DNA from 4 places in the Azospirillum himalayense genome. Region 1 is predicted to be linked to each of the others. Evidence: riboswitches for the same ligand, from Rfam matches in the RefSeq annotation. Region 1 holds a riboswitch; each other region holds the start of a gene.

Region 1 (7,838 bases):
CCGTGGTCCTGTCCTTCCGCTTCGCCGCCACCGATTGCGTCGAACCGGAGCGGCGGCCAAGGGCCATGTCGGCGGTGATGGCCGGCGGGGTGTTCGCCGGGGTCATCGGGCCGCAGCTCGTTACCCTCACCATGGATGTCTGGCCGCCGCACCTGTTCCTGGCGACCTTCCTGGCCCAGGCCGCCGTGGCGGCGGTCTCCGCCCTGGTGCTGGTCGGGGTGCGGCTGCCGATGCCGACCGCGGCGGAGTCCGCCGGCGGCCGGCCGCTCGGCGTCATCGCGCGCCAGCCGCGATTCGTCACCGCCGTGCTGTGCGGGGTCGTCTCCTACCTGCTGATGAACTTCATCATGACGGCGGCCCCTCTGGCGATGCGGCTGTGCGGCCTGTCTCAGGAGGTGTCCAACCTCGGCCTGCAATGGCATGTGATCGCCATGTACGCCCCGAGCTTCGTCACCGGGCGTCTGGTCGAGCGCTTCGGCGCGTCCCGGATCGTGTTCGCCGGCCTGGGCCTGATCGCCGCTTCCGCCGTGGTGGGGCTGGGCGGTGTCGACGTGGCGCATTTCTGGGTCAGCCTGATCCTGCTGGGAGTCGGCTGGAACTTCGGCTTTCTCGGAGCCTCCGCGCTCGTTCTGGAGTGCCATCGGCCGGAGGAGAAAACCCAGGTGCAGTCGCTCAACGACTTCATCGTGTTCGGCACGATGGCGGTGGGGTCCTTCGCCTCTGGCGGGCTGCTGGCCGCCTTCGGCTGGGATTCGGTGCTGTGGGTGTCCTTCGTTCCGCTGGCGGCGGCCATCGCGGCGCTCGCCGTCACCGCCTCGTCCCGCGCCACCTCCGCGGCCACCTGAGACCGTTCGTCCTCTCCGTTCCGCGACCGCATTGAGCGCCATCGGGTCCCGTCCTCAGGGCGGGGCCGACCCTCCCGATCGTCCGGTTTTCGAAAGCCCGAAAAATTTTTGGATGAAAAGCGCAACACGCCAAAAGTTCGTGTTGCCAACAATCATGTCTCTGGCATACCATATGCCGTATCTGGAGCGCCACGAACGCAGGGACGGCGTGACCGGCTCTCCAGCGCACCATTGAACCATGACTCACATCGGCACGGAACAAGGCCGCCCATGACGCGGCGATGCGGACGCTCGCTCGGACGCCGCTCGCCCGCCCAAGGGGACCCTCATGCCCGGTATCAAAGCGTCGCAATCCCACGGGAGGGAATGATGGTTGGATCGACAGAATCCCAGAGGCCAGCTTTTAACAGTTCCGGCGGCTCGCAGGCGCCCATCTCCGACGGCGCGCGCTGGATGCAGATCGTCGTCGGCATCGTCTGCATGGTCGCCGCGGCCAACATCCAGTACGCCTGGACGCTCTTCGTGCCGGAAATCCAGGCCACCCATGGCTGGACCCGCGCCTCGATCCAGACCGCCTTCACCGTCTTCGTCGTCGTCCAGACCTGGCTGACCCCCATCGAAGGCTATTTCATCGACCGTTACGGCCCCCGCGCCATCGTCGCCTTCGGCGGCGTGATGACCGGCCTTTCCTGGATCATCGACAGCTACGCCGGCTCGCTCGGCATGCTCTATGTCGGTTCGGCCATCGGCGGCATCGGCGTCGGCTGCGTCTACGCCACCTGCGTCAACAGCGCGCTGAAGTGGTTCCCGGACAAGCGCGGCCTCGCCGTCGGCCTGACCGCGGGCGGTTACGGCGCCGGCTCGGCCGTGACGATCCTGCCGATCGCCAACATGATCCACTCCTCCGGCTATCAGGCGACCTTCTTCTGGTTCGGCCTGCTGCAGGGCACGATCATCCTCATCGCCGCCTTCTTCCTGCGCGCCCCGCAGAAGGATCAGGTGAAGGCCTCGACCAAGGTCCTGCAGTCCCGCCGCGACTACACGCTGAAGGAAGCGCTGCAGACGCCGGTCTTCTGGGTCATGATGCTCATGTTCATCTGCACCGTCTCGGGCGGTCTGATGGCGGTGGCCCAGCTCGGCGTGATCGCCCATGATCTGGGCGTGAAGGAAGCCCCGATCAGCCTGTTCGGCATCACCATGGCGGCTCTGCCCTTCGCGCTGATGCTCGACCGCGTGATGAACGGCATCTCCCGTCCGCTGTTCGGCTTCGTCTCCGACCATATCGGCCGTGAAGCGACGATGTTCATCGCCTTCACCTTCGAAGGCCTCGGCATTCTGATGCTCAGCCGCTTCGGCCACGACCCGATCATGTTCCTGATCCTGTCGGGTCTGGTGTTCCTGGCCTGGGGCGAAGTGTACAGCCTGTTCAGCGCGACTTCGGCGGACACCTTCGGCACCAAGCACGCGGCGAAGATCTACGGCGTGCTCTACTGCGCCAAGGGCGTCGCGGCCCTGCTGGTCCCGCTGGGCAACCTGCTGATGGAAGCCACCGGCACCTGGGCGACCGTGCTCTACATCTGCGCCACCATGGACCTCATCGCGGCCTTCTGCGCCATCGCGGTCCTGCGGCCCATGTTGCGCAAGCATCACGCCCGAAACGCCGAACTCGCCGCCCAGCAGGGTGCGGGTGGGCTGGCGGTGCAGCCCGGCCACTGATCGGCCCGCGAAACTTCAGGTTTCTTGTCTCGAATGACGGCCGCCGCGCGCATCCCGCGCGGCGGCCTTTTTTCAGTCCAGGAAGAAGGGACGGTTGTGGCCCTCGCCGGACTGGTTGAAGCGGTCCGACGACCAGAGACCGTCCGGCTGCTCGTCCTGCGGATCGGCGTTCCACTCGTCGTCCTCCCGCATCAGCAGGGTCAGGCCGTGGCCCATCAGGCCGGCCAGGGCGACGAAGGCGATCATCTGGGATTCGAGCATGGGACGGGCTCCGGGCACTCGGGAGGGGGCGTTGCTTCTTGTTGTTGTGATGCAGCATAGTCGCCCGGCTCAGGCTGCGCAATAGGATTTTGTATACCAGATAATGGATACCAGAATCGCGTCAATTGCGTTGGTCGGGTTGGATTCGCCGTGAATCGGACCGTGAATCGCATTGACGTGGGTGGGGCGGATGGTTCAGCATGGCCACGTTCCAAGGGGAGCCCCATAGCACGGGGCTGAGATGATGCCGTAAGGCGCCGAACCCTTTGAACCTGATCCGGGTCGTACCGGCGTAGGGACAGGAACAAACGGGCCACGGTCACGCGCATCCCCATCGCGCACCCCTTTTTGGGGACCGCTCCGGTCATCCGTTCTGCCGCTCCGTCACACCCGGGTCTCCAACGATCCTATGTGCGATGGAGATCCACTGCAGATGCCCGACACTCTTCCCCCCGCTTCCCAGAAGGCCGCGCCGTCCGACCATTTCTCGGTGACGACCGGCCCGCTGCCGTCGTCCAGCAAGGTCCATGTGGCCGGGGAGCGCTTCCCCGACCTGCGCGTGGCGATGCGCGACATCCATGTCGGCGGCGGCGAGCCGCCGGTGCGCGTTTACGACACCTCCGGCCCCTACAGCGACCCCGCCGTGCAGACCGACATCCGCCGCGGCCTGGCGGAGCTGCGCCGCTCCTGGATCGAGGCCCGCGGCGACGTGGAGGCCTATGAGGGCCGCGAGGTCCGTCCGGAGGACGACGGGCTGCGCGTCGGCGAGACGCGGGCCGTGCCCGTCTTCGATCGCGCCGGGCGCCGCCCGCTGCGCGGCAAGCCGGGCCGGGCGGTCACGCAGATGGCCTACGCCCGCGCCGGCATCGTCACGCCGGAGATGGAGTACATCGCCGTCCGTGAGAATCTGGGCCGCCAGCGGCTGGCCGAGGCGGTGGCGCGGGACGGCGACGACTTCGGCGCCTCCATCCCCGACCATGTGACGCCGGAGTTCGTGCGCGACGAGGTGGCGCGCGGGCGGGCGATCATCCCGTCCAACATCAACCACCCCGAATCGGAGCCGATGATCATCGGCCGCAACTTCCTCACCAAGATCAACGCGAACATCGGCAACTCCGCCGTCGCGTCCTCGGTGGGGGAGGAGGTCGACAAGATGGTCTGGTCGATCCGCTGGGGCGCCGACACCGTGATGGACCTGTCCACCGGCCGCAACATCCACACCACCCGCGAATGGATCCTGCGCAACAGCCCGGTCCCCATCGGCACCGTGCCGATCTATCAGGCGCTGGAGAAGGTCGGCGGCAAGGCCGAGGACCTGACCTGGGAGATCTTCCGCGACACGCTGATCGAGCAGGCGGAGCAGGGGGTGGACTATTTCACCATCCACGCCGGCATCCGTCTGGCGCACATCCCGCTGACGGCCAAGCGCACCACCGGCATCGTGTCGCGCGGCGGCTCGATCATGGCGAAATGGTGCCTGTCCCACCACCGCGAGAGCTTCCTCTATGAGCGGTTCGAGGAGATCTGCGAGATCATGAAGGCGTACGACGTCGCCTTCTCGCTGGGTGACGGCTTGCGCCCCGGCTCCATCGCCGACGCTAACGACGCCGCCCAGTTCGCCGAGCTGGAGACGCTGGGCGAGCTGACCAAGATCGCCTGGAAGCACGACGTCCAGGTGATGATCGAGGGGCCGGGCCATGTGCCCATGCACAAGATCAAGGCCAACGTCGACAAGCAGCTGGCGCTGTGCGGCGAGGCGCCCTTCTACACGCTCGGGCCGCTGACCACGGACATCGCGCCCGGCTACGACCACATCACCAGCGCCATCGGCGCCGCCATGATCGGCTGGTTCGGCACGGCGATGCTCTGCTACGTCACGCCGAAGGAGCATCTGGGGCTGCCGGACCGCGACGACGTCAAGGTGGGCGTGGTCACCTACAAGATCGCCGCCCACGCCGCCGACCTCGCCAAGGGCCATCCCGGCGCCCAGGAACGCGACGACGCCCTGTCGCGCGCCCGCTTCGAGTTCCGCTGGCGCGACCAGTTCCACCTGTCGCTCGACCCGGAGACGGCGGAGCGCTTCCACGACCAGACCCTGCCGGCGGAGGGGGCGAAGGTCGCGCATTTCTGTTCGATGTGCGGGCCGAAGTTCTGCTCGATGAAGATCACGCAGGAGGTGCGGGACTACGCCAACTCCGGCATGGCCGAGATGTCGGAGAGCTTCCGCGCCAAGGGCGGGGAGATCTATCTGGAGGAGGGGCAGGCTGCGGAATAGCAACTGAATCGAAAAGGGGACGCCCTCGCGGGCGCCCCCTCGCTTCGGCTCCTTCCCCAAGCGGGGGGAGGGGAAGAGAGCGTCAGGAGGTTGCCGTCACGCTCCGGCCGCTGCGCGCGCCCAGCGATTCGGCGGCCATGCGGTTGCGCATCGGGCGCAGGACGAACAGCGCCAGCACCGCGGCCAGCGCGTTGACCGCGGCGGCGAGCAGGAAGACGGCATGCCAGCTTCCCGTGGCGTCGGCGATGATGTTGGCGAAGGGGATCAGCAGCGCCGCTGTGCCCTTGGCGGTGTAGAGCAGCCCGGCGTTGCTGGCGGCGAACTTCGATCCGAAGGTGTCGGCGCAGCAGGCCGGGAACAGGCTGTAGATCTCGCCCCAGGCGAAGAAGACCAGACCGGTCAGCAGCACGAAGGCCACCGGGTCGCGGCCGTAGAGGCTGAGCGCGACGATGCCCACCGCCTCGATGGCGAAGGCGATGAACATGGTGTTCTCGCGCCCGATGTGGTCGGACACCCAGCCGAAGAAGGGGCGGGTCAGCCCGTTCAGCACCCGGTCGATGGACAGGGCGAAGGTCAGGGCGGGCAGGGTCAGGCCGAGGATGCTGACCGGCGCGTGGGCAAGCCCGAAGTCCTGGGCGATCGGGCCGAGCTGGGCCGTCGCCATCAGCCCGCCGCCGGCCACCATGACGAACATGGCGTACATGACCCAGAAGACCGGGGTGCGGACCATCTGGCTCGGCGTGTATTGCCGCTGCGCGGGCGGTGCGGCGAAGCCGCCGCGGGCGAGGGGAGCGGAGGGCGGGGCGACCAGCAGCCAGGCAAGAGCGAAGACCACCAGCCCCTGTCCCAGACCGAAGGCCATGAAGGTCGCCTCGTAGCCCGAGGTCTCGATCATCGTGGCGATGGGCACCACCGTCAGGGCGGAACCGGCTCCGAAGCCCGCCGCGGTGATGCCGGCGGCCAGACCGCGCCGGTCGGGGAACCATTTCAGCGCGTTGCCCACGCAGGTGCCGTAGACGGCGCCCGCCCCGATGCCGCCGATGGCCGCCGCCACGTAGAGCACGAGCAGCGAGTCCGCCACCGCGTTCAGCGCCCAGGAGGCGGCGCAGAGCAGCGAGCCGAACAGCACGACGATCCGCGGGCCGAAGCGGTCGACGAACCAGCCCTCGACGGGCACCAGCCATGTTTCGGTGACGATGAAGATGGTGAAGGCCACCTGGATGGCCGCACGGCCCCAGCCGTGCTTGTCGTCGATGGGTTCGACGAAGAGGGTCCACCCGTACTGGAGATTGGCGATCATCGACATGCAGATGACGCCGGCAAGCAACTGCATCCAACGCCCGCCGACAGGCAGGGCGCTTTGCGCACCGGTTTGGCGCATATGGTTCCTCCCGGATGGTCCGCGATCTCGTTCTTGTCCTGGCGCGCGCGGGGTGCGTTCGGTGCCCGACCGCTTCGCTTTATCCTTCGAACGGGGCAGCCCGGCTGCATGCTGTTGGCATGCCAGACGCCATATTCGTGATGCCTTGACGGTGAGTGTGGCGGATAATCCGTGAGGTCATCAACAAATTTTCGTGAGCGGGAGCCGCTCTGGCCGTAAGTGATATATCAAATCGGCCGGCGGCGCCTCACCGCTTACACGACCAGAACCGCGCGGAAGTCGTTGACGTTGGTCAGGGTCGGTCCGGTCACCAGCAGGTCGCCGAGCGCGCTGAAGAAGCTGTAGCCGTCGTTGTCGGCCAGCCGTTCCTTGGCGTTGACGCCGGCCTCGGCGGCGCGGGCCAGCGTGTCGGGAGTGAGCAGGGCGCCGGCGTTGTCCTCCGTCCCGTCGATGCCGTCGGTGTCGGCGGCCAGGGCGTGCACGCCCTTCATGCCGTCCAGCGCCACGGTCAGCGCCAGCAGGAACTCGGCGTTCCGCCCGCCGCGGCCCTTGCCGCGCACGGTCACCGTGGTCTCGCCGCCGGACAGCAGGACGCAGGGCTTGGCCGCGGGCTGGTCGTGCTCGACGATCTGGCGGGCGATGCCGGCATGGACGAGCGCCACCTCGCGCGACTCACCCTCCAGGGCGTTGCCGAGGATCACCGGGGTGACGCCGGCCTTGCGGGCGACCTCCGCCGCGCGCTCCAAAGCCATCTGCGGGGTGGCGACCAGGATCGTGCTGACGCGCTCCAGCCGCGGGTCGCCGGGCTTCGGACTCTCGTCGCGCCCGGCCAGCAGATGGTCCATGACCGGCTGCGGCGGGGTGATGCCGTACTTCTCCAGCACGGCCAGCGCGTCGGCGTAGCTGGTCGGGTCGGGGACGGTGGGGCCGGAGGCGATCACCGACAGGTCGTCGCCCGGCACGTCGGAGATGACCAGGGACACCACCCGCGCCTTGGTCGCGGCGGCCAGCCGCCCGCCCTTGATCGCGGACAGGTGCTTGCGCACGCAATTCATCTCGGTGATGTTCGCGCCGGAGCGGAGCAGCGCCTTGGACACCGCCTGCTTGTCGGCCATGCTGATGCCCGGCGCCGGCAGGGCAAGCAGGGCGGAGCCGCCGCCGGAGATCAGGCAGAGCATCAGGTCGTCGGGGCCGAGCGAGGCGGCGATGTCGAGGATGCGCCTTGCCGCCTGTTGGCCCGCCTCGTCGGGGACGGGGTGCGACGCCTCGACCACCTCGATCCGCTCACAGGGCACGTTGTGGCCGTAGCGGGTGACGACCAGACCGGACAGCGGCCCTTTCCAGTGATCCTCCACCGCCT
Region 2 (7,838 bases), on a different contig from region 1:
AGCGGTCAGCCCCTCGACCTGCAGCAGGGGAGTCCCCGTCATACCCCCTCCCCCAGGTAGGCGGCGACCACGGCGGGATCGCTGCGCACCCCCTCCGGCGGGCCGGCGTAGAGCGGGCGCCCCTGATCCAGGCACAGCACATGGCCGGCGAGCGGCAGCAGGAAGCCCATGTCGTGCTCCACCACCAGCAGCGCGGTGCCGGTGGTGACGATGGCGCGCAGGTGACCGGCCAGTTCCGCCTTCTCCCCGTCGGTCAGCCCCGCCGCCGGTTCGTCGAGCAGCAGGACGGCGGGCTGGCGGGCCAGCGCGCGGGCCAGTTCCACCCGGCGGCGCAGCGCCGCGGGCAGTCCGGCGCAGGGCTTGGCGGCGAGGTCCGCCGCGCCCAGCCGCTCCAGCGCCCACAAGGCGTGGGCCTCGGCTTCGGCGATCGAGCCGTCGCGCTCCAGCCGCGCCGCGGCCACGGCGGCCAGGACGCTGGCGCCCTCGGGCAGGCTGACCGCCTGGAAGGTGCGGGCGATCCCGGCGCGGGCGATGCGGTCGGGCCGCTGTCCCGCCAAATCCACATTGCCCATCAGCACCCGCCCGCCATCCGGACTCTCAAGGCCGGAGATCAGGTTGACCAGCGTTGTCTTGCCGGAACCGTTGGGGCCGATCAGCCCGGTGATGGTCCCGGCCTCCAGCATCAGCGACACGCCGTCCACCGCCCGCACCCCGCCGAAGCTTTTGGTCAGCCCCTCCACCCGCAACAGCGGCCCCGTCGGGATGGCCGTCTCCGGCGGAGCTTCGGGCTTCGGCTCCGGCGCCGGGCGGGTCGGGAACAGCCGGTCGAGCAGGCCGGTCAGCCCATGCGGCGCCAGCACGATGGTGGCGAGCAGCGCCACGCCGTAGACGATCAGATAGCTGCGCTCCAGGAAGCGGAACCACTCCGGCAGGTGGAGCAGCAGCACCGCACCCAGGATCGCCCCGGCCACCCGCCCCCGCCCGCCGACCACAGCGATGGTCAGGACGGAGACCATCACGGGGAACTCCAGCACCTCCGGCGAGACGACGCGCTGGGTGTGCACGGCCAAGGCGCCCGCCGCCCCGGCATAGACAGCGCTCAGCGCGAAAGCGGCCAGCCGCAGCCCGCCGACGTCCAGACCCAGCGTTCCCGCCGCCAGCGGGTCGTCGCGCACCAGCGTCAGCGCCCGCCCCCAGCGCCCGCGCGCCAGCCTCCAGGCCACCAGCCCGCCCAGCGCCACGAAGCCCCAGACCACCGCCGCCAGCGGCAGGCCGCGCGGCACCGCCCAGCCGAACAGGACGATGCCCGGCACCCCCGGCAATCCGTTGGCGCCGCCGGTCAGGCCGGGGCTGTTGACCGCCAGCAAATGGACGACCTGCGCGATGCCCAGCGTCGCCAGCGCGAAGTAATGGGATTCCAGCCGCAGCACCGGCAGCCCGACCAGCAGGGCCAGCAGCAGCGGCACCAGAAGCGACACCGGGAAGGTCGCGGCAAAGCCCCACCCCCACTGGCTGCCCAGGATGCCGGTCGCGTAGGCCCCGATCCCGAAGAAGGCGCCGTGAGCCAGCGACAGCGCCCCGCCCAGCCCGAACACGATCTGGAACCCGATGGCGGCCAGCGCGTACACCCCCGCCACGGTCAGCACGCGCAGCCCGTAAGGCGACGCGTACAGCAGCGCGTACGCCACCAGCACCGCAAGCATCATTCCTTCCCCCGCCCAGCGGGGGAGGGTCAGGGTGGGGGCCAGCGCCCGCAACTTGCGCACGCCCTTACGCACGGCGCCGCGCCGCCTCACCGAACAGCCCCTGAGGGCGGGCGAGCAGGATGACCAGCAGCGTCGCGTAGAGCAGCCCCAGCGCCACCGGATAGGACAGCACCGACGACACCCCCACCTCGAACAGCGCGATCAGCAGCGCGCCGGCCACCGCTCCGGGGACGGAGCCCCAGCCACCGATGGTCACGGCGATGTAGGCCTTGAGGATCAGGTCGCCGCCCGCCGTCGGCGTGACGAAGTAGCGGTTGGCGAGCAGCAGCCCCGCCGCTCCGGCGAAGGCGGTGCCCAGCGCGAAGGTGATCAGGATCATCGCCGCCACCGGCACGCCGCAGGCCCGCGCCATCTCCGGGTCCTGCGCCGTGGCGCGCAGGCGGCGGCCGAGCTGGGTCCGCCCGAACAGCCACTGCTGCCCGGCGATCAGCAGCGCCGCTACGGCGATGATCGCCAGCGACTGCTCCGCCACCACCAGCCCGCCGAGGTCCAGCGTCCCCCCGCTCAGCAGCGGCGGGGCCGCCCGCGGCTCCGGCCCGAACAGGACGGAGGCGCCGTTCTGCAGGATGATGCCCGCCGCGATGGTGCTGATGAAGACCGCCACCGGCGGGCGGCGGCGCAGCGGCAGATAGGCCGCCGCCGCCAGCAGCAGCCCCAGCCCGGCCATCAGCACCAGCACCACCGGCAGCAGAAGCAGTCCGGGCAGCGGCAGATACCCCGGCAGATAGGGCGCCAGCGCCACGCCGAGCAGCCCGCCGGCCATCACGAGATCGCCCTGCGCGAAATTCACCGCCGCGGTGGCGTTCAGCACCAGCACGAAGCCCAGCGCGACGAGCGCGTAGGCGGCGCCCAGGGCCAGGCCGTTGACGAGAAGTTGCAGGGTGATCAAGGCTTGCTCACTTCACCGCCCCGGTCACCACGCCTGTGACGTTGTCGTACCGCTTGGCGATCGCCGGCACACGCGAGGCACCGTCGTAGCAGACGATCACGGCGGAATGCGCCATGTTGCCCTTGCCGTCCGACTTGTAGGTCATGGCGAGGCCCCGGTGGGTCCCGATGGACAGGGCCTTCCGCACCGCTTCCGCGCTGTCCGCACCGCCCTGCACCGCCGCAAGCACCATGCGGATGCCGTCATACTGGCCGAGCGCGAAGGCATCCGGCTCCGCGTTGAAGGCGGCGCGGTAGGCGGCGGTGAAGGCCTCCACCTCCGGGCTGCCGCCGGAGACCGGCGAGGCCGCCGTCTCGGCGCAGACGCCCTTCAGCTCGGCCGGCTCCAGAAGCGCCGCCGTGCTCGGCTGGTGCATGGCGGAGCCGGCGACGATCGGCACCGCCACCCCGTTGGCCGCCGCCTGCCGGATGAACAGGGCGGTCGGGCCGGAATGCAGATGCAGCACCAGCACGTCGGGCTTGGCGGCCAGCGCCTTGGTCAGGACCGGCAGCAGATCCTTGGCGGCGGGGTCCACCCCCTCCTCGAACACCGGCTCGACGCCGAGCTTTTTGAAGGCCTGCTCCAGATGGGCCTTGCCGCTCTGCCCGTAGGCCGTCGTCTGGTAGATTACCGCCGGGCGCTTCTTGCCCAACTCCTCCGTCACGTAGCGGGCGTGGGCCTCCTTGGTCACGGCGTCGCCGGGAAAGAAGCGGAAGACCCAGGGGTTGCCCTGCTCGGTGATGCTCGCCGTGCCCGACACGGTGATCAGCGGGATGCCGTAATCCTGGGCCAGCGGCAGCATCGCCAGCATCTGCGTGCCCAGCATGCTGGCCGCCACCGCGGTGACCTTGCCGCCCGCCGCCCGCTCCAGCGCCGTGACCGCGGCCTCCGGCGAGGTGCCGGTGTCGATCACCTCCGACCGCACCGCCACACCCGCGGGCGCGTCCTTCAGCGCCAGGACGGCGCCGTTGCGCTGGCTCGTCCCCTCCAGCGACAGGAAGCCGGTCAGCGGCACCAGCACGGGGACCGAGGCCTCGCCCGCCAGCGCCGCACCGGACAGGAGGGACGCCGAAAAGGCCGCCGTAAAAGCCGTTGCCGAGAGGATGGAAAGGAAGCGCCGCATGGATGTGTCTCCTCCTGCCCGGCGAAGAACCGCGCGAGGACGAGGAGGCCAGGGGTGTAGCGGCGGCACAGCCTCGAACGCTTGGCTCCCTTCGCTGGCATGACCCAGATCAGGTTCGATGGGTGTGGTCTCAGCCCGCCTTGCGGCAGGCACCCCAGCCGTTCGTGTGCACAGTGTGAGCCCGGCGCGCGGCTGTCAAGCGGCGGCCCGGCGCCTTTTCACAATTTCGCAACGCAACAGACACCGGGGAGTCGCGCTTCCCGTGGTTCCTTCCGCCGCTCCCGGCCCGCGCTGGACCGTCGCCCCAACCGGAAAGTCGTCACGAAGCATGCGGGCCACCCCGTCGCACAGCACCGTCGTCCTGCACCCCTTCGCCACGGCGCAGGGCGGATGCGGGCTGCGCGCTGTCCTGTCGGGGCGGATCGACCACGCAGCCCTGCCCGGCCTGACGCCCCTGCTCCGCCGCGCCGCGGACGCGCAGGCCCTGACCCTGCGCGTCGATCTGGGACGGGTGGAGTTCCTCGATTCCTGCGGCATCGGCATTCTGCTGGCGCTCCGCAACGCGGTGCTCGACCGCGGCGGCGCCATTGCCTTCGAGAATCACCCGCCGCGAATCCGGCGCGTGCTGGAGCGCAGCCGGATCATCGCCTTGACGGACTCCCCGCTCGTCATCGACGGCGGGGTGGCGCTTCCCGCCGCCGCCTGACCCGTCAGCCGCCGCGGCGCAGCGTTTCCCGATACAGGATATAGAGCCCGCTGGCGATGATGATCCCCGCCCCGGCCAACACGGTGGGGGTCGGCACGTCGCCGAAGACCAGGAAGCCGAGCAGGGTCGCCCAGATCATCCCCGTATACTCGAAGGGCGCCACCACCGCGGCGCGGCCCAGGCGGAAGGCCTGGGTCATCAGCACCTGCGCCGCGCCGCCCAGCGTGCCGACCAGAAGCATCAGCCCGAGGTCGAACCCGCCCGGCTGCACCCAGTCGGGGATCGCCGCCACGCCGCTCACCACCGTGGTGGTCAGCAGCAGATAGACGACGATGGCCGTGTTGCTCTCCGTCCGCGACAGGCCGCGCACCGCGATCATCGCCAGCGCGTAGAAGAAGGCCGCGGCCACACCGACGAGGATCGGCAGAAGCGGCGCGTCGGCCTCCGGGCGTGCCATCACCACCACGCCGCCGAACCCGACCAGCACCGCCGCCCAGCGCCGCCATCCCACCGGCTCGCCAAGCAGCGGCATGGACAGCGCCGTAATGAACAGCGGCCCGGCGAAGCTCAGCACATAGACCTCGGCCAGCGGCAGGTGCTTGAAGGCGTAGAAGAAGCAGCCCATCGACAGCAACCCGGCCAGCGAACGGAAGACGTGGGCGATCGGGCGCCGCGTGCGCATCCCGCCCCAGCCGCCGCGCGCCACCGAGATGCCGCCGACCAGCACCACCGCCACCACCGACCGCGCGAACATGAGCTGCGCCACCGGATAGCCGCCGCTCAGATATTTGATGAGCGTGTCCATGCCCGCGAACAGGAAGATGGCCAGCAGGAAGCAGCCGATGGCGCGGCGGGTGTCGTCGCTGGCGGTGGCAGCGGGAAGAGCGGCGGCTTGGGTCATGTTTGCACAGTATATGAGCAACCTGAACCCTGCCCAATGCCGCAACCGCAGGTCTGGCCCGCGCAGTTGCGCCCGCGGGACGCCGGCGTTTCACGCTTCGTGAATCGACGTTCGGGCGTTTGGCGAAGCGAAGCCGGCCTTTCGCGGATCGGCGCTGGCCCCGGCCGATGCGTTGGACAGTCTGGCGGGCGTCACCACCGCAAGGGTCCGCCATGCTCCCGTCAAAGCCTATGCTCCAATCGATCCGCATCCTCGTCGGCGTCTCGCCCTGGATCGCCTTCGGCGTCCTCCAGCCGGCGGGCCATCCGGCGTCCGCGCTGGCGGCCCTGCTGCTCAGCCTGACGCTCTGCGCCCATGACCGGCGGCGGGGTTCGCTGAAGGCGCCGGAACTGGTGGCGGTCGCTTTCTTCGCCGCGCTGCTGCTCACCGGGCCGCTGGAGCACATGGGTCTGGTCATCCATCTCGCCCTGGCCGGCATGGCTTTCGCCTCGCTCGCGCTGGGCCGTCCCTTCACCCTGCCCTATGCCCGCGAGACGACACCGCCCGGTCTGTGGCACCTGCCGCAGTTCGTCGCCGTCAACAAGGCGGTCACCGCGCTGTGGGGCGTGGTCTTCCTGGCCGGCGCCGCCGGCTTCGCCGTCGCGGCGGAGGTCGGCGTCTTCACCTCCGCCCTCGCCACGCTGGCCGGCCTGCTGGGGAGCCGCCGATTGCCGGACTGGCTGGTCAACCGGGCCGTCGCCCGCCGGCTGGCCGAGCGGGAGCCTCACCCCTGGCCCGCGCCCGCCGTCCTCGGACAAAAGAATGGTGTCGTCGTTGTCGGCGCCGGCATCGGCGGGCTGACCGCGGCGGCCCTGCTGGCGGAGGCCGGGGTTCGCGTCACCGTTCTGGAGGCGCACGACCGCCCTGGCGGCTATTGCTCCTCCTGGGACCGCAAGGTCCGGCTGCGCGACGGGACGACGGGCCGCTTCATCTTCGACGCCGGCGTGCACGACGTCAGCGGCACCCGTGCGGACGGTCCGGTCGGGCATCTGCTGCGCACGGTCGGCGTGGCGGAGCGGGTGCGTTGGCAGCCGGTGAGCCGCGGCATCGTCCGAAGCGGTGTCCTTGAGCCGCTGCCCAACGACGCCGCGGCGCTGGCCGCCCTGATCGCGCGGGAGCATCCCGGCAGCGCCGCCGGGGCCGCCGCCTTCCTGGAGGAGATGCGCGGGGTTTACCGCGACCTCTACCGCGGCTGCGCCGAGACCGGCCTCCCCCACATCCCGCGCGACGTCGCGGCGATGCGCGCCTATCCGCTGGAGTGCCCACAGGCCTTCCGTTGGCAGGACCGCAGCTTTCTGGAGATGCTGGAGCATTATGTGCCCAACGCCGGAGCCCGCGCCTTGTTGTCCAGCCTGACCGGCTACCTGTCGGATCGGCCGGAGCGGCTGGGCGCCACCCAGATGGCGCCGATCTTCGGCTATGTCTTCAACGGCGGCGCCTATCCGGAGGGTGGATCGCAGCGGCTGGCCGATGCGCTGGTCGAGGCGATCCGCGCCAAAGGCGGCGAGGTGCGGCTGCGCACCCCCGTCCGCCGCATCCTGGTCGAGGACGGCCGGGCCGCGGGGGTCGAAACCATGGACGGGGAGCGCATCGCCGCCGCCGCGGTGATTTCCAACGCCGACGCCCGGCGGACCCTGCTGGAGTTGGTGGGGGAGGTGCATCTGCCCGCCGGGAGCGCGGACCAATATTGCGCGCTGCGCCCCTCGACCTCCGCCTTCCTGGTCACGCTGGCGCTGGACATCCGTCCCGACCTGCCGGCCATGACCTTTCTGAAGGATGCCGGGATGGCGCTGGCCCTGCCCTCCGCTCATGACGCCGCCCTGGCGCCGCCGGGCTGCGCCTCGCTGACGCTGATGCGGCTCGACCCGGCGGGCGGCACCTGGGACCGCTCCGCCCCCGACTACCGCGCGCGGAAGACGCTGGAGGGCGACGCGATGATCGCCGCGGCCGCCACGATGATCCCGGATCTGGAGCGCCATATCCTGCACCGGCAGGACGCCAGCGCCGCCACCTTCGCCCGCTACGTCCACACGACGGAGGGGGCGATCTACGGCACCGATCCGGCGCTTCCCGCCAAATCGCCGGTGCCCGGCCTGCTGCTGGCCGGCGGCGGGGTCTTTCCCGGCCCGGGGGTAGAGGCCTGTGTCATCTCGGGCCGCCTCGCCGCGGAGGCGCTGGTCGGGTCGGCGCGGGCGCGGCGGTCCGAGGACGAGCGCCGCGCCGCCTGACGCCGGCCTTTAAAGCCGAATGCGGTCGGCGATCAGCGGCCCGGCCGGCGGAGCGCTGTCGGCCACGGTGAAAGCGCGGCGGAGCAGCGCCGCCGCGTCCTCCGCCTGCGCCGCGTTGCGGGCGTGGACCACGGCGAGCGGGCGCTC
Region 3 (7,838 bases), on a different contig from region 1:
CGGGCGCTTCAACGCCGGTCAGAAGGGCGTCTTCTGGGCGGTGGTGTTCGGCGGCTTCGCGCTGTCGCTCACCGGCTTCCTGCTGATGATGCCCTTCGCCGTCACCGGGATCGGCGGCATGCAGATCCTGCATGTGGCGCACGGGGTGGTGGCCGCGCTGATGATCGCGCTGATCATCGGGCACATCTACATCGGCACCATCGGCATGGAGGGCGCCTTCGACGCCATGGGCCGCGGCGTGGTGGACGAGAACTGGGCCAAGGACCACCACCGCCGCTGGTACGAGGAGCAAATCCGCAACGGCCGCGCCAACGAGGACGGACGGCTGCGGCATCACGCGGCGGAGTGAGGCGCGGAACCTCTCGACAGGCGCGTCGGCATGACCGATCCTTCCGCGCGACGAATTGTGCGTGGGGGTGATGCATGCCGCTCGACCACCGGGAGTCGCTGTTCCGCCGCATCGCGGAGCGGCGCGACGACCTCGTCGCGCTGACCCGCGACCTGATCCGCATCCCCACCGTGAACCCGCCCGGCGACGTCTACACCGATTGCGCGGAGTTCCTCGGCCGGCGGCTGGCCGGGCGCGGCTTCGCCGTGGAGTATGTGCGGGCCGACGGGGCGCCGGGCGACAGCGACCGCTACCCGCGCACCAACGTCGTCGCCCGCATTGAGGGTCGTGAGCCCGGCCCCTGCGTGCATTTCAATGGCCACATCGACGTGGTGCCCGCCGGCCAGGGCTGGACGGTCGATCCCTTCGAAGGGGTGGTCAAGGACGGGCGCGTCTACGGCCGCGGCGCCTGCGACATGAAGGGCGGCATCGCCGCCTCCGTCATCGCCGTGGAAGCGATCCTGGAGGCGGGCATCCCCTTTCCCGGCGCGCTGGAAATCTCCGGCACGGTGGACGAGGAGTCCGGCGGCTACGGCGGGGTCGGGCATCTCGCCACGCTCGGCTACTTTTCCCGCCCGCGGGTCGATCACGTCATCATTCCGGAGCCGCTGAACGTGGACCGGGTGTGCATCGGCCACCGCGGCGTCTGGTGGGCGGAGATCGAGACCAAGGGCCGCGTCGCGCACGGCTCCATGCCCTTTCTCGGCAACTGCGCGGTGCGCCACATGGGCGCCGTGCTGCACCGGATCGAGACGGAGCTGATCCCCCGGCTGGCTGCCAAGCGCACGGCCATGCCGGTGGTCCCGGAAGGGGCGCGGCAGTCCACCCTGAACATCAACGCCATCCATGGCGGACAGCCCGAGGATCACGGCGGCCTGCCCAGCCCGATGGTGCCCGACCGCTGCCGCATGGTCATCGACCGCCGCTACCTGATCGAGGAGGACCCGGAGGAGGTGCGGGCGGAGATCACCGGCATCCTGGAGGATCTGCGCCGCGAGCGCCCCGGCTTCGACTACGAGCTGCGCGAGGTTCTGGCCTTCCTGCCCACCCTGACCGACGCCGACGCGCCGGTGGTGCGGGCGGTGGGGGCGGCCATCGAAACGGTGCTGGGCCGCCCGGCGGCGCAGGTGGTGTCCCCTGGCACCTACGACCAGAAGCACATCGCGCGGGTCGGGCATCTGAAGGACTGCATCGCCTACGGCCCCGGCATCCTCGACCTCGCCCACCAGCCCGACGAGTATGTGGACATCGACGACATGGTCCATTCCGCGCAGGTCATGGCGATGGCCGCCCTGTCGCTGCTGCGGCGGGAGGTGTAGGGCAAAGAGCGCCGGCTATTTCCAGGTGACCCGGCCGCCGACCTCCTCGGCGATGAAGTCCGCCCAGCGTTCGCGCTCCCCCAGGAGGTTTGCCGGGAAATAGTCGTTCAGCTCCACGGACTGCCAGCGGTAGCCGGGACGGTTGAAGAGGTCGCTGCCCTCCGCCAGGAAGCGCGGCACGTCGATGCCGTCGAGGATGTCGTCGCGGTTCAGCTCCTGGTGCGAAAAGCTCTGGATCTTGTGCCGGATGGCGGCGTCGTCGCCGATGTAGGAGAAATGCCAGCCCGCGTGGGGCAGGATGTCCACGTAGGGCGGACGCGTCTCGGGGGTGTAGCGGTCCAGCGTGCCACGGCTCTCGCGGATCTGCTGCGGCGTGGTCATCCGGGCCATCAGCCCGCGGACGGCGACGGGGAAGACCGAGAAGTTCTCGCCCTCCACGTTCATGAAGTTGACCTTGAAGTAGAACAGCGGCACGCGGAACCCGGCGATCATCGCCGAACTGTCGCGCAGCGACGCGACCGAGCGGGCGCGCAAAATCTCGTCCACGTCGGAGACGACGACGATGTCGTCCGGCTCCACCTTGTCCAGCCCGAGCGCGATGGCGTTCCGCTGCGCCCGCTCGCGCACCCAGGGATTGTCGGTTTCCGGGAAGTCGGGGGCGACGACCAGCTTCACCTTGTCCAGGAAGGGCAGGAAGCGGTCGCGCTCCTCCATGAAATGCAGGGGCTTGGGCGCGCCGGTGAAGGTCTGCTTGGCCTCGACGATCACGAACTGGTCGACCGTGTCGTACAGCTCGCGGAAGCGCAGCTCCAGAAGGTCGAGTTCGTTGTGGAAGGTGAAGCAGTCGTAGATCTTCGGCTGGCGGCGTTGCGGCGCGGCCACCGCCGGCCAGCGCGACCCCGGCGCCGCCGTCGTCTGCACGGCGTCGGCCAGGGCCAGCACATAATCCCGCTGCACGCCGGTCGTCCATTCGGTGATCTGGGAGCGCAGGAACGTCTCGTCCCGCCGCGCCACCAGCTTGCGGACCATGGAGGTGAAGGGGGCCTTGCGTCCGGACAGCGCGAGGCTGGTCATCAGGTCGGTGTAGTCGCGCCTGTCGAGAAGCGGGCCGTCCATGACCTCGATTCGTTCCTCCAGCGCGCGGTCGCCCAGCACCTTGCCGAAGTTGAACAGGCCGTGGAAGCCGAAGGCCGGTCCCGGCACCGGCGTGCGTTCGAAGGCGAAGCGGTCGGCCACCGCCTCCGGGGCGAAGCGGATGCCGGCCTTCTCCAGCGCCGGGCGCTCGGTCCGGCAGATGACGTGGTCCTCGGGGATGCCGGCTTCGAAGGGCAGGTCGCGCAGCCGGTCGAGCAGGGCGGCGGAGCGCAGGGAGAAGCCGCCGTTCCCCACCGTCATGCCGTCTTGGTACCAGCCCCAGCGGGCGCCGATGTAGTCGAAGGCACGGAACTCCTCCGTCCAGGCCTGCGGGTCGGCAACGAAGCCGTCCCACTGCGCGATCAGGACATGACCCGTCGTCACGAGCCGGCGCAGGCGGACGTTGATCGTGTCCGAATAGTCGTCGATGTCGTGGATCGGGGCGATGCGGTGGAAATCGACGCCCGGAATTTTCGGGTCGCTGTCGGAGAGCAGCAGGACGCTGGAGAAGCGGCAGGCGGCGATGCTGTCGCGGATGGCCATCTCGACCAGGGCGTGGTTCGCCGTGTCGGCGAACACCAGCGTGCAGTCGTCGATCCTCACCATGCCGTTCCCCGTTCTGCCGCCGGCTTCAGCCGCCCGCGGGCGCGGATCCTATCACGGCGGTTGTGGGGCTGCCACGGGCGGCGTTGGTCGCCTTCGGTCCCGACCTCCTTGACGGGCGGGGGCGTCGCATTCGACGTCAAATCCCTCTCCCGCCCCGGGAGAGGGGGCCCGCGGAGCGGGCGGGTGAGGGTCATGCAAGGATCAAGGCGCCGATTCTCGGCGGTACCCTCACCCTTCCTTCTCCCGGGACGGGAGAGGGGCTCCAAAGGCAATGCTTCCGTTCGTTAACCCGACCTCCTTGACGGGCGGGGGCCGGTCCCTTAGCTTGCGAATGTTCCCTGGGGGGCCTCGCTAGGAGGCTGAGACTCCGCCGGTCCGGCGCTTTCATCCGGACAACGCGGTGACCCATCGAACCTGATCCGGGTCATACCGGCGTAGGGACGGGACTGAAGGGCGGCACGGCGTACCCCCATTCCATCCAGACACCGCTTGTCCCGGCAACAGTTTGTTGGCGCTGCAAAAGGTGTGTGCGGACGTGACCGAAGCCCGACTTGTCGAAGACCTGCTGGCCTTCATCGCCGCCGGAGAGGCGGACGAGGAGGCGTTCAACCGTATGGCGCTGGCCGTCTTCGCCCACCAGTTCGAGACCAACGCCCCCTACCGCCGCTTCGCCACCCAGCGGGCGCGCACCCTGCGCACGGTGAAGAGCTGGCGCGACGTGCCCGCCGTGCCGATCAGCGCCTTCAAGGACCTGACGCTGAGCGGACGCCCGCCGGAGGAATGCCCGCACGTCTTCATGACCAGCGGCACCACCAAGGGCGTGCGCGGCAAGAGCCACCACCCGACGCTGGCGGTCTACGACCGCTCGATGACCGTCAATTTCCGCCGCCGTTTCATGGGTGAATGGGACCGGCTGCGCATGGGCATCCTGTTCCCGACCGAGCAGGCGATGCCCAACTCCTCGCTCGCCCATTATCTGGCGTTGGCCAAGAGCGCGTTCGGGACGGATGAGAGCCGCTATTTCGTCTCCGACGCGGGGCTGGACGTGGACGGGGCCATCGCGGCGCTGTCCCACGCCGAGGAAACCGGCGAGCCCTACGCCCTGCTGGGGGCGAGCTTCAGCGTCGTGCATCTGATGGACGCGCTGGCCGAGCGGGGGCGGAGCTTCGCCCTGCCGGCGGGAAGCCGCATCCTCGACACCGGCGGCTTCAAGGGCCAGTCGCGGGAGATGGCGGCGGAGGAGTTCTACGGCCGCCTGTCCGCGACCTTCGGCGTGCCGCGCCGGCTGTGCATCAACATGTACGGCATGACCGAGCTGAGCACCCAGTTCTACGACGACGGCAACGAGACCTGCCCGTCGGTGAAGTCCGGCCCGCACTGGATACGCAGCCGTGTCATCAACCCGCTGACCGGGCAGGAGGTGCCGCGCGGCAGCGTCGGCGTGCTGGTCCATCACGATCTGGCCCATTTCAACTGCGCCTCCGCCATCCTGACCGAGGACGCGGGGGTGGAGGTGGAGGGCGGCTTCCAGCTTCTCGGGCGGGCCGACGGGGCGGACGCCAAGGGCTGCTCCATGGCGGTCGAGGACTTCCTCAAAGCGGCGCGGGCCTCATGACCGTTGGCTTGATGGAGCGCGCCGGGCATCTGCCGGGGCTGTCCGCCGACGCCGTGGACTGGCGGACGCTGACCTTCCGGCGCGGCGCCGAGACGCTCGACGTCGCGGTGCCGGTGCTGAGCGAGGCGCAGATCGCTGAATTGGCAACGCGGGTGCGGACGAACGCGCGGACTTACCTGAGAAGCCGCACCGTCGCACAGATCGCCGCCGCCATCGACCGCGCCGTCGCCCGGCTGCTCGACCGTGACGACCCGTGGCGGCGAAAGGCCGAACGTCTGCTGCCTCTGGTCACCGGCTACGACGGGGAGATGGTCCGGCTGGGGCTGACCGGCTATCTGAAGACCTTCCGCGGGCCGGAGCTGCGGAAGTTCATCGCCGAGGATTTCGCCAACCCGGCGGTGCTCGACGATTTCCAGCCCGTGCCCAAGGGCGGTTTTGCCCGCGCCTTCGGGCCGGAGCTGCTGCTGCATGTCTGGGCGGGCAACGTGCCGGGCCTGCCGCTGTGGAGCCTGATTTCCGGCCTGCTGGTGAAGGCCGGCACGGTCGGCAAGCTGCCGAGCGCCGAGCCGCTGTTCGCCGGCTGGTTCGCGCAGATCCTGGCGGAGATCGACCCGCAACTGGCCGACTGCATCGCCATCGTCTGGTGGAAGGGCGGCGACGCGGCGACGGAGCGGGCGTGGCTGGGCCGCGCCGACACGGTGGTCGCCTATGGCGGCAACGACGCGCTGGAGGCCATCCGGGCGCGGGTGCCGATCACCACGCGCTTCCTGCCCTACGGCCACAAGATCAGCTTCGGCATGGTCGCCCGCTCCGCGCTCGACGCCGGGAAGGCGGGCGCGGTGGCGCGGCAGGCGGCCTACGACGTGGCGCGCTACGACCAGCAGGGCTGCTACTCGCCCCAGACCTTTTTCGTGGAGCGCGGCGGGCGGGTGTCGCCGCGGGAGTTCGCCGGCTATCTGGCGCACGAGCTGGACGCGCTGGGCAGCAAGTTCCCGCGCCGCCCCCTGTCGATGGGCGAGGCGGGCGGCGTCGCGTCCTGGCGCAACGCGGAGGAGACGAAGGGCTTTGCCGACCCCAGCCGTGCCCTGCTCGGCGATCCGGCGGGAAGCTGGGCCGTCGCCTACACCGACGCCGCAGACGGCCTCTCGCCCTGCGGGCTGAACCGCACGGTGACGGTGGTGGCGGTGGACCGGCTGGCCGACGCGGTGCCGGGGCTGGCGCCCTACCGCGCCTTCCTCCAGACCGTGGGCATCGCCGCCGCACCGGAGGAGCTGTTCATGCTCGCCGGGGCGCTGGGAGCCGTGGGGGTGACGCGCCTCTGCGCGCTCGGCCGCATGACCGCGCCGGAGGCGGGCTGGCACCATGACGGGCGGTTCAACCTGCTGGACCTCGTCACCATGACCGAGATCGAAGGCTCGGCGGAACGGGCGGCGGACACCTTCGCCCCCTACACGGATTGAGGCGCCCGGCCATGAGCTTCGTCAGCATCGTACAGGCCGGCTACGGCGTCCCGAGCGGCGGCACCATCCTGGACCGCATCGACTGGACCATCGGGGAGGGCGAGTTCCACGCGCTGGTCGGGCGCAGCGGCTGCGGCAAGACGACCCTGCTGAAGCTGGTCGCCGGGCTGCTGGCCCCCTCGACCGGCAGCGTCCGCATCCAGGGGGAGCCGGTGCGGGGGCCGGGCGCCCAGGTCGGCTTCGTCTTCCAGGCCCCGACGCTGCTTGAGTGGCGGACGGTGCTCGACAACCTGCTGTTGCCGGTGTCGCTGACACGCCGCCCGCAGCCGGCGGACCGCCGCAAGGCGGAGGAGCTGTTGGACCTCGTCGGCCTGTCCGGACTCGAAGGGCGCTACCCCAGCCAGCTGTCGGGGGGGCAGCAGAGCCGCGTCGCGCTGGCCCGCGCGCTGGTCACCGAGCCGCCGCTGCTCCTGCTTGACGAGCCCTTCGCCGCGCTCGACGCCATCACGCGGGAGGAGTTGCAGGACGACCTGCTGAAGCTCTGCGCCCGCCACCGCACCACCGTGCTGTTCGTCACCCACGACATCGCGGAGGCGGTCTATCTGGCCGACCGGGTGGCGGTGATGGAGGGCGGGCACCTGCGCCACGCCCTGCCGGTGCCGCTGGCCCGCCCGCGCGGGCGCGACGTCCGCTACGGCCCGCGCTTCAACGCCCTGTGCCTGGAGCTGCGCCACGCCATGGATGGCAAACCCGACCGAGCGGCGCTGGAGCGCGCGTCGTGATGGTGCGCCTCGCTTCCGCCCTGCTGCTCGTCCTGCTGCTGGCGGGGTGGGAGGTCTATTGCCGGGTGGCGGGAGTGTCGGCGCTGGTGGTGCCGCTGCCCTCGGCGGTGCTGCGCACGCTGTGGGACGGGCTGGCCGGGGGCTATCTGCTGCCGCATCTCTGGGTCACCACGGCGGAGATGGCGATGGGCCTCGCCGCCGGCTGCACCATCGGCTTCCTCGCCGGGGTGCTGCTGGGCGAGGTGCCGGTGCTGCGCCGCCTGTTCTACCCCTACATCCTCGCCAGCCAAGTGGTGCCGAAGCTGGCGCTGGGGCCGCTGTTCATCGTCTGGTTCGGTTTCGGCATGACCTCCACCGTCGTCATCACGGCGCTGATCTGCTTCTTCCCGCTGCTGGAAAACACCATGACCGGCCTTCAGCAGGTCGATCCCAACAAGCGGGAGCTGTTCCGGATGCTGCGGGCGACGCGCCTGCAAACCCTGCTGCGCCTGAAGATCCCCTCCGGCCTGCCGGTGATCCTGGCGGGCCTGCGCG
Region 4 (7,838 bases), on a different contig from region 1:
GCGCTGGAGCGCCCGCGGATCGAACGCTTCGGCATCTCGGAAATGTCGCCGGAGCAGGTCCGGGCTTACGCCTCCTCCACGGAGCTGCCGCCTCCGGCCCGCGAGGCCCTGGCAAAGGTCGCGACGCTGCGCGGCGCCGTCGCCGACAAGGAGCGCCGCGTCGGCGAGTTGGAGCGCGAACAGGCGGAGATCGGCAAGGAGCAGGAGCGGCTGCGCCAGAACCTCGCCACGCTGCCGCGCGACAGCGACCTGTTCAAGCGGACCATCGCCAAGATGGGCGAGCAGGAAACCCGCCTGGACGGTCTGTCCCGCGAGCTGACCACCGCCCGCAAGGAAGCCGACACCGCCCGCAACACGCTGCGCGATCAGGTGCGCGGCATGACCTTCTGAGCATGACGGCGGAGCGTCACCAGGGCAGCGGCGACACGCCGAACAGCATCCGGTGCAGGTGCAGCAGACCGCCATAGAGCAGCAGAGCCACCGCCGGGCGCCACCAGCCGATCTCCTTCCAGGCGAGGTTTTGGCGCCCGGCCAGGATCGCCGCGAAGGGCAGGTTGGAGGTGCGGGCGGCGTAGCGGTCCCACGCCGCCCCCAGCCGCCGCGCCAGCTTCGCGTCGATCAGGACGCTGCCGCCCAGCGCCAGCAGGGCGAGCGTGCCGAACAGGATCAGCGAGGCGAGATCGCCGTTCGGCACCATATGGGCGACCGCCCACAGCCCGACGCCCCAGAGGAACGGGTTGCGCGTCACCCGCAGGATGCCGCGGACCGGCTCCCGGTCGCCGGTCAGCAGCCTCTCCTGCCCGACCGAGGTCGGGTTCGGGGTGGTAAGGCCGGCGACGAGCAGGAACAGGGCGACCGGCACCAGCAGGACCGGCACCCAGGCCAACCCGCCGGCGGGCGGCCACAGCGGCACATGGGGCGCCGCCTTGTAGGCCGCCACCAGCCACCAGAAGGCCAGCGCCGAGACCAGCGAATAGAGGCCGAGATAGGGCTTCTCGCCCAGCCGTCCGACCAGGACCGCGCGCAGCGGCGTGCTGGAAATGCCGAAATGCGTCAGCAGCAGGAACAGCCCCGCGGCGGACAGATGGGCGATGGTGCCGGTCATGCGCGGTCTCCCGGTCGCGTCCTACAGGTCTCGTCAGGCGCCCTTTTCCAGCGTCGTGCCGCTGCAATAGGCCCAATCGTCGCCGTGCAGGCCGAAGAACAGGGCCACCGGCTGCTTGCCGGAGCGGTCGATGACCACGCGGAAGCGGTTGCCGGTGCAGGCGCCCGCCGCCTGCTTCTGGTAGGGCAGCTTGACGCTCTTGGACTTCAGGCAGGAATCGGCGGCCTTGGGCGGGTTGGCCGACGCGTCGATGCGCTTGCCGTTCAGCACCATGTAGTAGTTGGTGGCCTGCCCGCCCTTGACCTCGGCCTTCACCTCGATCTTGCCGAATCGGGACTTGTAGAGGCCGGCGTCGGTTTCGCCGTCCGGCGCGCCGGGGGCGATGGCGCGGAAGGACACGGCGCCGCAGGCCGGCGGCTCCTTCTTCTGGGCAAGGGCCGGCTGGGCCAGGGCGACGGTGGCGGCGCCCGCGACCAACGCGGCACCGAAAAGACGCGACAGCGGCATGCGAACCTCCTGGATCGGATGGAAGGGGATGGGGCGGGTCAGGCGGGGGCTTGGCAGAACAGGGTCTGCTGCATGATGGCGCAGTCCTTCTCCATCCCGCCGTCGAGCATCGAGATCTCGACGCTGGTGACGGTCAGGGTGCGGCCCGGTTTCAACACGCGGGCGCGGGCGATCATCACCTCGCCCTTGGCCGGCGCCATCAGATTGACCTTGAACTCCACCGCCAGGACCTCGCTGCCCGCCGGCATCAGCGTGTAGCCGGCGTAGCCCCCGGCGTTGTCGGCCAGCGTGCTGACCATGCCCGCGTGAAAGAAGCCGTGCTGCTGCGTCAGGTCGGCGCGGAACGGCAGGCGCATCTCGCAAAAGCCGGGCTCCAGCCGCGTCAGCTCGATCCCCAGCGTCTTGCAGATCGGCTGAAGCGCGAAGCTGGCGCGGCAGCGCGTCTCCCAGTCCGGATCGCGCGGTTCGAAGGTCTTGGGCACGTCTCGGGTCTCTCTGATCGTTTTCGGGGGTGGGTGAAATCAGATGGCCCTACCCTGCGCCAGCCTTACGTTCCGATCAAGCCGAGCTGCGGGCTCGACGCCTCCGCGAAGGCGCGTTTCGGCATGCGCCCGGCCAGACGGGCCGCCCGCCCCGCCGCCACCGCGTCGCGCATCGCCGCCGCCATGCGCACCGGATCGCGCGCCTTCGACACGGCGGTGTTCAGCAGGACGGCGGCGCAGCCCAATTCCATCGCCAGGGCGGCGTCCGACGCCGTCCCGATCCCGGCGTCCAGGACCACCGGCACCGGGCTGCGCGCGCAGATCGTCTCGATGGCGTGCGGGTTGCGGATGCCCAGGCCGGAGCCGATGAAGGCGCCCAGCGGCATCACCGCCGCCGCGCCCAGATCGGCGAGCTTGCGGCAGGTCACCGGATCGTCGTTGCAGTAAGGCAGAACGGTGAAGCCGTCGGCCACCAATTCCTCGGTGGCGCGCAGCAGCTCCTCGACGTCGGGGTAGAGCAGCTCGCGGTCGCCGATGACCTCCAGCTTGATCCAGTCCACACCCAGCGCCTCGCGGGCAAGCTGCGCGGTCAGCACCGCCTCCTTGGCGGTCAGGCAGCCAGCGGTGTTGGGCAGCAGCCCGGCGCGGTCACCGATGACGTCGACGAGGCTTTCCGAATAGCCGTCCAGGCTGATGCGGCGGATGGCCAGCGTGACCAGCTCGCTGCCGCTGGCCTCCAGCGCGTCGAGCATGACCTGCTGGTTCGGGTAGCCGGCGGTGCCGAGAAACAGGCGCGAGCGGAACTCACGGCCCGCTATGGTGAGCGTGTCGTTCATGGATGTTTCCTCGATAATTGATATCCCCTCTCCCGCCCCGGGAGAGGGAAGGGACCCGCGCGAAGCGTGGGAAGGGTGAGGGTGCCGCCAAGGATCAGCGCCTTGATCCTCGCATGACCCTCACCCGCCCGCTGCGCGGGCCCCCTCTCCCGGGACGGGAGAGGGATTGGGCGCCGCCTTTGCGGGAATAACGATCGAGAGGGCGCGGCGGGTGGAAAGCTCAGCCGCCCTGTACGGGGCGAATGATCTCCAGGGCGTCGCCCGCGGACAGGGGCGTCTCGTCCCAGCGGCGGGACGGCAGGACGGCGCCGTTCAGGGCGACCGCGACCCCGCGTGTGCCCGCGGCGATCCCCCGCCCGGCCAGCAGGGCGGCGACGGTGGGGACGGCGAGGTCCTCCTCCCGCCCGTTGACACGGATGCGGGCGCTCATGCCGCGGCTCCCTTGGGCTGGGCGAAACGGTCGAGTGCGAAGGGACGGATCACCGGATCGGCCTCCCCGGTCAGGACCAGCCTCGCCACCGAATCCGCGGTGACCGGGGTCAGCAGGATGCCGTTGCGGTGGTGCCCGGTGGCGTAGACCAGCCCCTCCACCTCCGAGAGGCCGAGGATCGGGGCGTCGTCGCGGGTCCCCGGACGGAAACCGGCCCACGCCTCCTCGATGGGCAGCTCGGCGATGCCCGGCAGGGCGCGCCACGCCCCTTCCAGCAGGGCGAACTGGCCCCCGGCGGTCAGCCGGTCGTCGAACCCGCGCTCCTCCGTCGTGGCGCCGACGAGCAGCCGCCCGTCCAGCCGCGGGATCAGGTAGGTGCCGGGGGTCCACACCACATGGCGCAGCAGCGGCAGCCGGGCGTCCATGCGCAGGCAGAGCATCTGCCCCTTCACCGGGCGCACCGGCGGACGCACCGCCGGGGACAGCCCGTCGATCCAGCCCGACCACGCCCCGGCGGCCAGAACCACCCGGTCGGCCTCGAACAACCGGTCGCCGACCTGGACGCCGACGGCCCGGCCGCCGCGGACCTCGATGCGGGACACCTCGGCGTACTCGTGCACGACGGCGCCGGCCCGCAGGGCGGCGGCGTGCAGGGCGGCGGCGACCTTGCGGTTGTCGACCTGATGGTCGCCGGCGCAGAACAGCGCGCCGGCGACGCCCGGCTGGAGATAGGGCTCGCGCCGCCGCACCTCCGCCCCGCTCAGCCATTCCACCGGCAGGCCGAGCTTGGTCTGGAAGTCGTGCAGGAAGCGCACCTTGGCCGCATCGTCGGCGTTCAACGCGATGACCATCGTGCCTTCGCCGCGCAGGTCCACCGCCATGCCGGAAGCGGCCTCCAGCTCCGCCGCGAAGGCGGGCCACAGGTCCTGCGAGGCGCGGGTCAACGGCAGAAGGTTCTCTTCGCCGGGTTCGGTTTCCACGCAGGCGGCGAGCATGCCCCCCGCGGCGTGGCTGGCGCCCCGGCCGGCGGCGCCGCGGTCGAAGACCTCGACCCGGCAGCCGGCGGCGGCCAGCCTCCAGGCGATGGACAGGCCGATCACCCCGGCGCCGATCACGGCGACGGTGGGTTTTGCGGAATCAGAATGAAATAAGGGCGCGGATACCATGCGGCGGCTCCCTTCGCTGGCATTATCCAGACAGGTTCGATGGGTGTGATCTCAGCCGCGCGAGCGCATCCCGCACGGCACCCCAGCCAATGCCCGGATCATCCGGAAGAGAGCCGCCTTTGGCAAGCCCCTTTTCGTTGGTCACAACAACAAAAGCGACGCCAGCCCCAGGAAGGACAGAAATCCGATGACGTCGGTCATGGTGGTCAGGAAGACCGAACTCGCCACCGCCGGATCGACGCCCAGCCGGTCCAGCCCGATGGGAATCAGCACCCCGCACAGCCCGGCGACGAACAGGTTGATGACCATGGCGCAGCCGATGACCAAGCCGATCATCGGCTCGAACCACGTTGCGGCGATGGCCCCCACCAGCGTGGCGAAGACGGCGCCGTTGAGCAGACCGACCAGAACCTCCTTGCCCACCACGCGGGGCGCGTTGGAGGACGACAGCTCGCGCGTCGCCAGGGCGCGCACCGCCACGGTCAGCGTCTGGGTCCCGGCGTTGCCGCCCATCGAGGCGGTGATCGGCATCAGCACGGCCAGCGCCACGATCTGTTCGATGGTCGCCTCGAACAGCGAGATGACGCCCGCCGCCGCGAAGGCGGTGAACAGGTTCAGCCCCAGCCAGGAAATGCGCGAGCGCGAGGTTTCCAGCACCGAGCGGTAGATCGAGGTGTCGCCGACGCCGCCCAGCTTGCCGATGTCGTCCTCGGCCTCCTCGTCGATGATGTGGACCACGTCGTCGACGGTGATGACGCCGATCAGCCGCCCGCCGGCATCCACCACGGGGGCGGAGACCAGGGCGTATTGGCGGAACAGGTTCGCCACCTCCTCCTGGTCCATGGTGGCGGGGATGGTGTCCACCTCCTCCGTCACCAGATCGGCGATGCGGACGGACCGCTTCTGGCGCAGCAGGCGCGACAGCGGCACCGCCCCGACCACCCGGTGCATCGGATCGACGACGAAGATGTCGTAGAAGTCCTCCGGCAGCTCATCGGTGGTGGCGCGGACATAATCGATGGTCTTGCCCACCGTCCAGAACTGCGGGACCGCCACCAGATCGCGCTGCATCAGGCGGCCGGCGGTGTATTCGTCGTAGGTCAGGTTCTCCTGGACCAGCGCGCGGTCGGCGGCCGGCAGATTCTCCAGAACCTCGCGCCGGGTGTCCTCGTCCAGGTCCTCGATGACGTCGACGGCGTCGTCGGTGTCCAGCTCCGCGACGGCGGCGGCCAGCTCCTTCGGCTCGAACAGCTCGACGATCTCCTCGCGGAGATCGGGGTTGAGGTAGCTCAGCACCTCGCCGTCGAAGTCGGGGCGCAGGACGCCGACCAGCGCCTCGCGGTCGTCGTGGCCGAGCTGTTCGATCAGGTCGGCGATGTCGGCAGGGTGCAGCGTGTCCAGCTCGGCGCGCAGATCGTCGCGCCGTCCGGCGTGCAGCCGTTCGACGATCTCCTCCACGAACTCCGGCTCAACACCGTAGGCGCGCTCCTCCTCGCCGTCCTCGCGGGGCGGGGCGGGGCGTTCGGCCGGGTGCGGCACATCGTCCTGGATACGATCCGGTTCCTGGCGGTCGGTGTGCATGGCGGCACCCTCCCTTTACGATGGCAATGCGGCGTGACGGCATGGTCCTGCGATCGGCCGACCATGGCGCACCGGCGTTTGCGGGTTGGTGGGGAGCCCTCGCGGAATCCCGCCGGGGCGCCCACCGAATATAGGTGTGCCGCTGTTTTGTCCAGCCCGGCGGACCGGTCCGGGCCCTCCGGCCTTGCGCGCAATTGCTTGCGCGGGCTTCACAATTCGTGCACCCATAATGCGCGCGGGGCTTTCCACCTCGCGCAGCCCGAGAAGAACCGACACCACCGGCCAGCGGATGTGACGATGGAGTACGCCTACACCGACATCGACGGTCAGGAGGGGATCATGCTGTCGGGGCGTTTCACCTACGACGACAGCCGCAAGTTCCACGACCTGCTGGCGGATTGGGACATCGGCGCGCGGCCCGAGGTGCGGCTGGACCTGCGTTATCTGACCTTTCTCGACTCCGCGGCAATCGGCATGCTGTTCGTCCTTGCCAACCGTTGCCGCGACGCCAAGGGGCTGGTGACGGTGCACAACGCGCAGCCCTACATCGTGCAGACCATGCGGCGCGTGGCGCTCGACCAGTATGTGGAGTTCCGCTGAGGCGGAGCGGCCCGAAAGAAACAGCCCTGATCCGGGCGGCCTGAAAACGAAAAAGCCCGCTGTGGTCCGATGGACCGGCGGGCTTTTCGTTTGTTTGCCTGATCCCCCGTTTCGGGGGGATGGTGCGGTCGAGAAGACTCGAACTTCCACGGCATCTCTGCCACAGCGACCTCAACGCTGCGCGTCTACCAATTCCGCCACGACCGCACAAGGCTGGTAGAACCGACGACAGGATCACTCCCGTCATCGGGTGGAGCGGGGGAATAGCAGATCCCCAACGACCGATCAAGCGGCGTCTCGCGTTTTTGCCAAAGAAAGTTCATAACGTCGGGATGACCGACCTCACCGCCCCCGTTCCGCCCGCCCCCGACGCCATCGGCGATGCCGTTCCCGCCCCGGCCAGGGCGGTGGAGTGGCGCATCAGCGACACGCCCGTCCCCTACCCCGACGCGCTGGCCGAGATGGAGGCGCGCGTCGAGGCCATCCGCGCCGGCACCGCGCCGGAGCTGGTCTGGCTGCTGGAGCACCCGCCCCTCTACACCGCCGGAACCAGCGCGCGGGAGGAAGACCTGCTGGAGCCGGGCCGCTTCCCCGTCTATCAGGCCGGGCGCGGCGGGCAGTTCACCTACCATGGGCCGGGGCAGCGCGTGGCCTATGTGATGCTCGACCTGAAGACGCGCGGCGCCGACATCCGCGCCTTCGTCCAGGATCTGGAGGAGTGGCTGATCCGCACGCTGGCCGCCTTCAACATCCGCGGCGAGCGGCGGGAGGGCCGCGTCGGCATCTGGGTGGACAAGGGACCTTACGGCGGCGCCCCCGGCCAGGAGGACAAGATCGCCGCGATCGGCGTGCGGGTGCGCCGCTGGGTCAGCTTCCATGGCGTCGCCCTGAACGTGGAGCCGGACCTGTCGCACTTCGCCGGCATCGTCCCATGCGGCATCAGCGAGCATGGGGTGACCTCCATCGTCGCGCTCGGCCATCTCGTCGCCATGGAGGATGTGGACGCCGCCCTGATCGCCAGCTTCGCGGAGGTCTTCGGCGGCGGGCCGGAAGGGGAATGAGCCCTACCGCTTCGGCGCCCCGGCGGGCTGCGCGTCGTTGAGGACGCGCAGATCCTCGTTGGTGATCGAC

The links. Region 1 has a riboswitch for thiamine pyrophosphate ahead of thiC (phosphomethylpyrimidine synthase ThiC). Riboswitches for the same ligand answer to the same signal wherever they lie in the genome.
Region 2: another riboswitch for thiamine pyrophosphate. It lies ahead of ACFPMG_RS18355 (ABC transporter substrate-binding protein); the one in region 1 lies ahead of thiC (phosphomethylpyrimidine synthase ThiC).
Region 3: another riboswitch for thiamine pyrophosphate. It lies ahead of ACFPMG_RS21180 (LuxE/PaaK family acyltransferase); the one in region 1 lies ahead of thiC (phosphomethylpyrimidine synthase ThiC).
Region 4: another riboswitch for thiamine pyrophosphate. It lies ahead of thiO (glycine oxidase ThiO); the one in region 1 lies ahead of thiC (phosphomethylpyrimidine synthase ThiC).

Annotation. Positions count from the first base shown of each region.
Region 1 covers NZ_JBHSLC010000119.1:1,831-9,668, forward strand. The annotation lists gene ACFPMG_RS33620 (MFS transporter) at 1-845, shown strand, start outside; gene oxlT (oxalate/formate MFS antiporter) at 1,299-2,561, shown strand; gene ACFPMG_RS33630 (hypothetical protein) at 2,634-2,822, opposite strand; TPP riboswitch at 3,027-3,139, shown strand; gene thiC (phosphomethylpyrimidine synthase ThiC) at 3,256-5,097, shown strand; gene oxlT (oxalate/formate MFS antiporter) at 5,180-6,478, opposite strand; gene ACFPMG_RS33645 (glycerate kinase type-2 family protein) at 6,733-7,838, opposite strand, start outside.
Region 2 covers NZ_JBHSLC010000036.1:137,478-145,315, reverse strand. The annotation lists gene ACFPMG_RS18370 (ABC transporter ATP-binding protein) at 1-42, opposite strand, end outside; gene ACFPMG_RS18365 (branched-chain amino acid ABC transporter ATP-binding protein/permease) at 39-1,778, opposite strand; gene ACFPMG_RS18360 (branched-chain amino acid ABC transporter permease) at 1,771-2,655, opposite strand; gene ACFPMG_RS18355 (ABC transporter substrate-binding protein) at 2,663-3,817, opposite strand; TPP riboswitch at 3,887-3,984, opposite strand; gene ACFPMG_RS18350 (STAS domain-containing protein) at 4,146-4,523, shown strand; gene ACFPMG_RS18345 (DMT family transporter) at 4,528-5,424, opposite strand; gene ACFPMG_RS18340 (phytoene desaturase family protein) at 5,655-7,691, shown strand; gene deoA (thymidine phosphorylase) at 7,701-7,838, opposite strand, start outside.
Region 3 covers NZ_JBHSLC010000045.1:116,108-123,945, reverse strand. The annotation lists gene ACFPMG_RS21195 (formate dehydrogenase subunit gamma) at 1-349, shown strand, start outside; gene ACFPMG_RS21190 (acetylornithine deacetylase/succinyl-diaminopimelate desuccinylase family protein) at 424-1,707, shown strand; gene ACFPMG_RS21185 (DUF5672 family protein) at 1,723-3,447, opposite strand; TPP riboswitch at 3,777-3,906, shown strand; gene ACFPMG_RS21180 (LuxE/PaaK family acyltransferase) at 3,983-5,062, shown strand; gene ACFPMG_RS21175 (acyl-CoA reductase) at 5,059-6,522, shown strand; gene ACFPMG_RS21170 (ABC transporter ATP-binding protein) at 6,534-7,304, shown strand; gene ACFPMG_RS21165 (ABC transporter permease) at 7,304-7,838, shown strand, end outside.
Region 4 covers NZ_JBHSLC010000096.1:79,108-86,945, reverse strand. The annotation lists gene ACFPMG_RS27220 (hypothetical protein) at 1-390, shown strand, start outside; gene ACFPMG_RS27215 (NnrU family protein) at 407-1,105, opposite strand; gene ACFPMG_RS27210 (hypothetical protein) at 1,139-1,612, opposite strand; gene ACFPMG_RS27205 (PaaI family thioesterase) at 1,651-2,094, opposite strand; gene thiG (thiazole synthase) at 2,160-2,930, opposite strand; gene thiS (sulfur carrier protein ThiS) at 3,151-3,360, opposite strand; gene thiO (glycine oxidase ThiO) at 3,357-4,526, opposite strand; TPP riboswitch at 4,518-4,621, opposite strand; gene mgtE (magnesium transporter) at 4,668-6,107, opposite strand; gene ACFPMG_RS27180 (STAS domain-containing protein) at 6,405-6,707, shown strand; tRNA gene ACFPMG_RS27175 (tRNA-Leu) at 6,828-6,914, opposite strand; gene lipB (lipoyl(octanoyl) transferase LipB) at 7,040-7,768, shown strand; gene ACFPMG_RS27165 (hypothetical protein) at 7,772-7,838, opposite strand, start outside.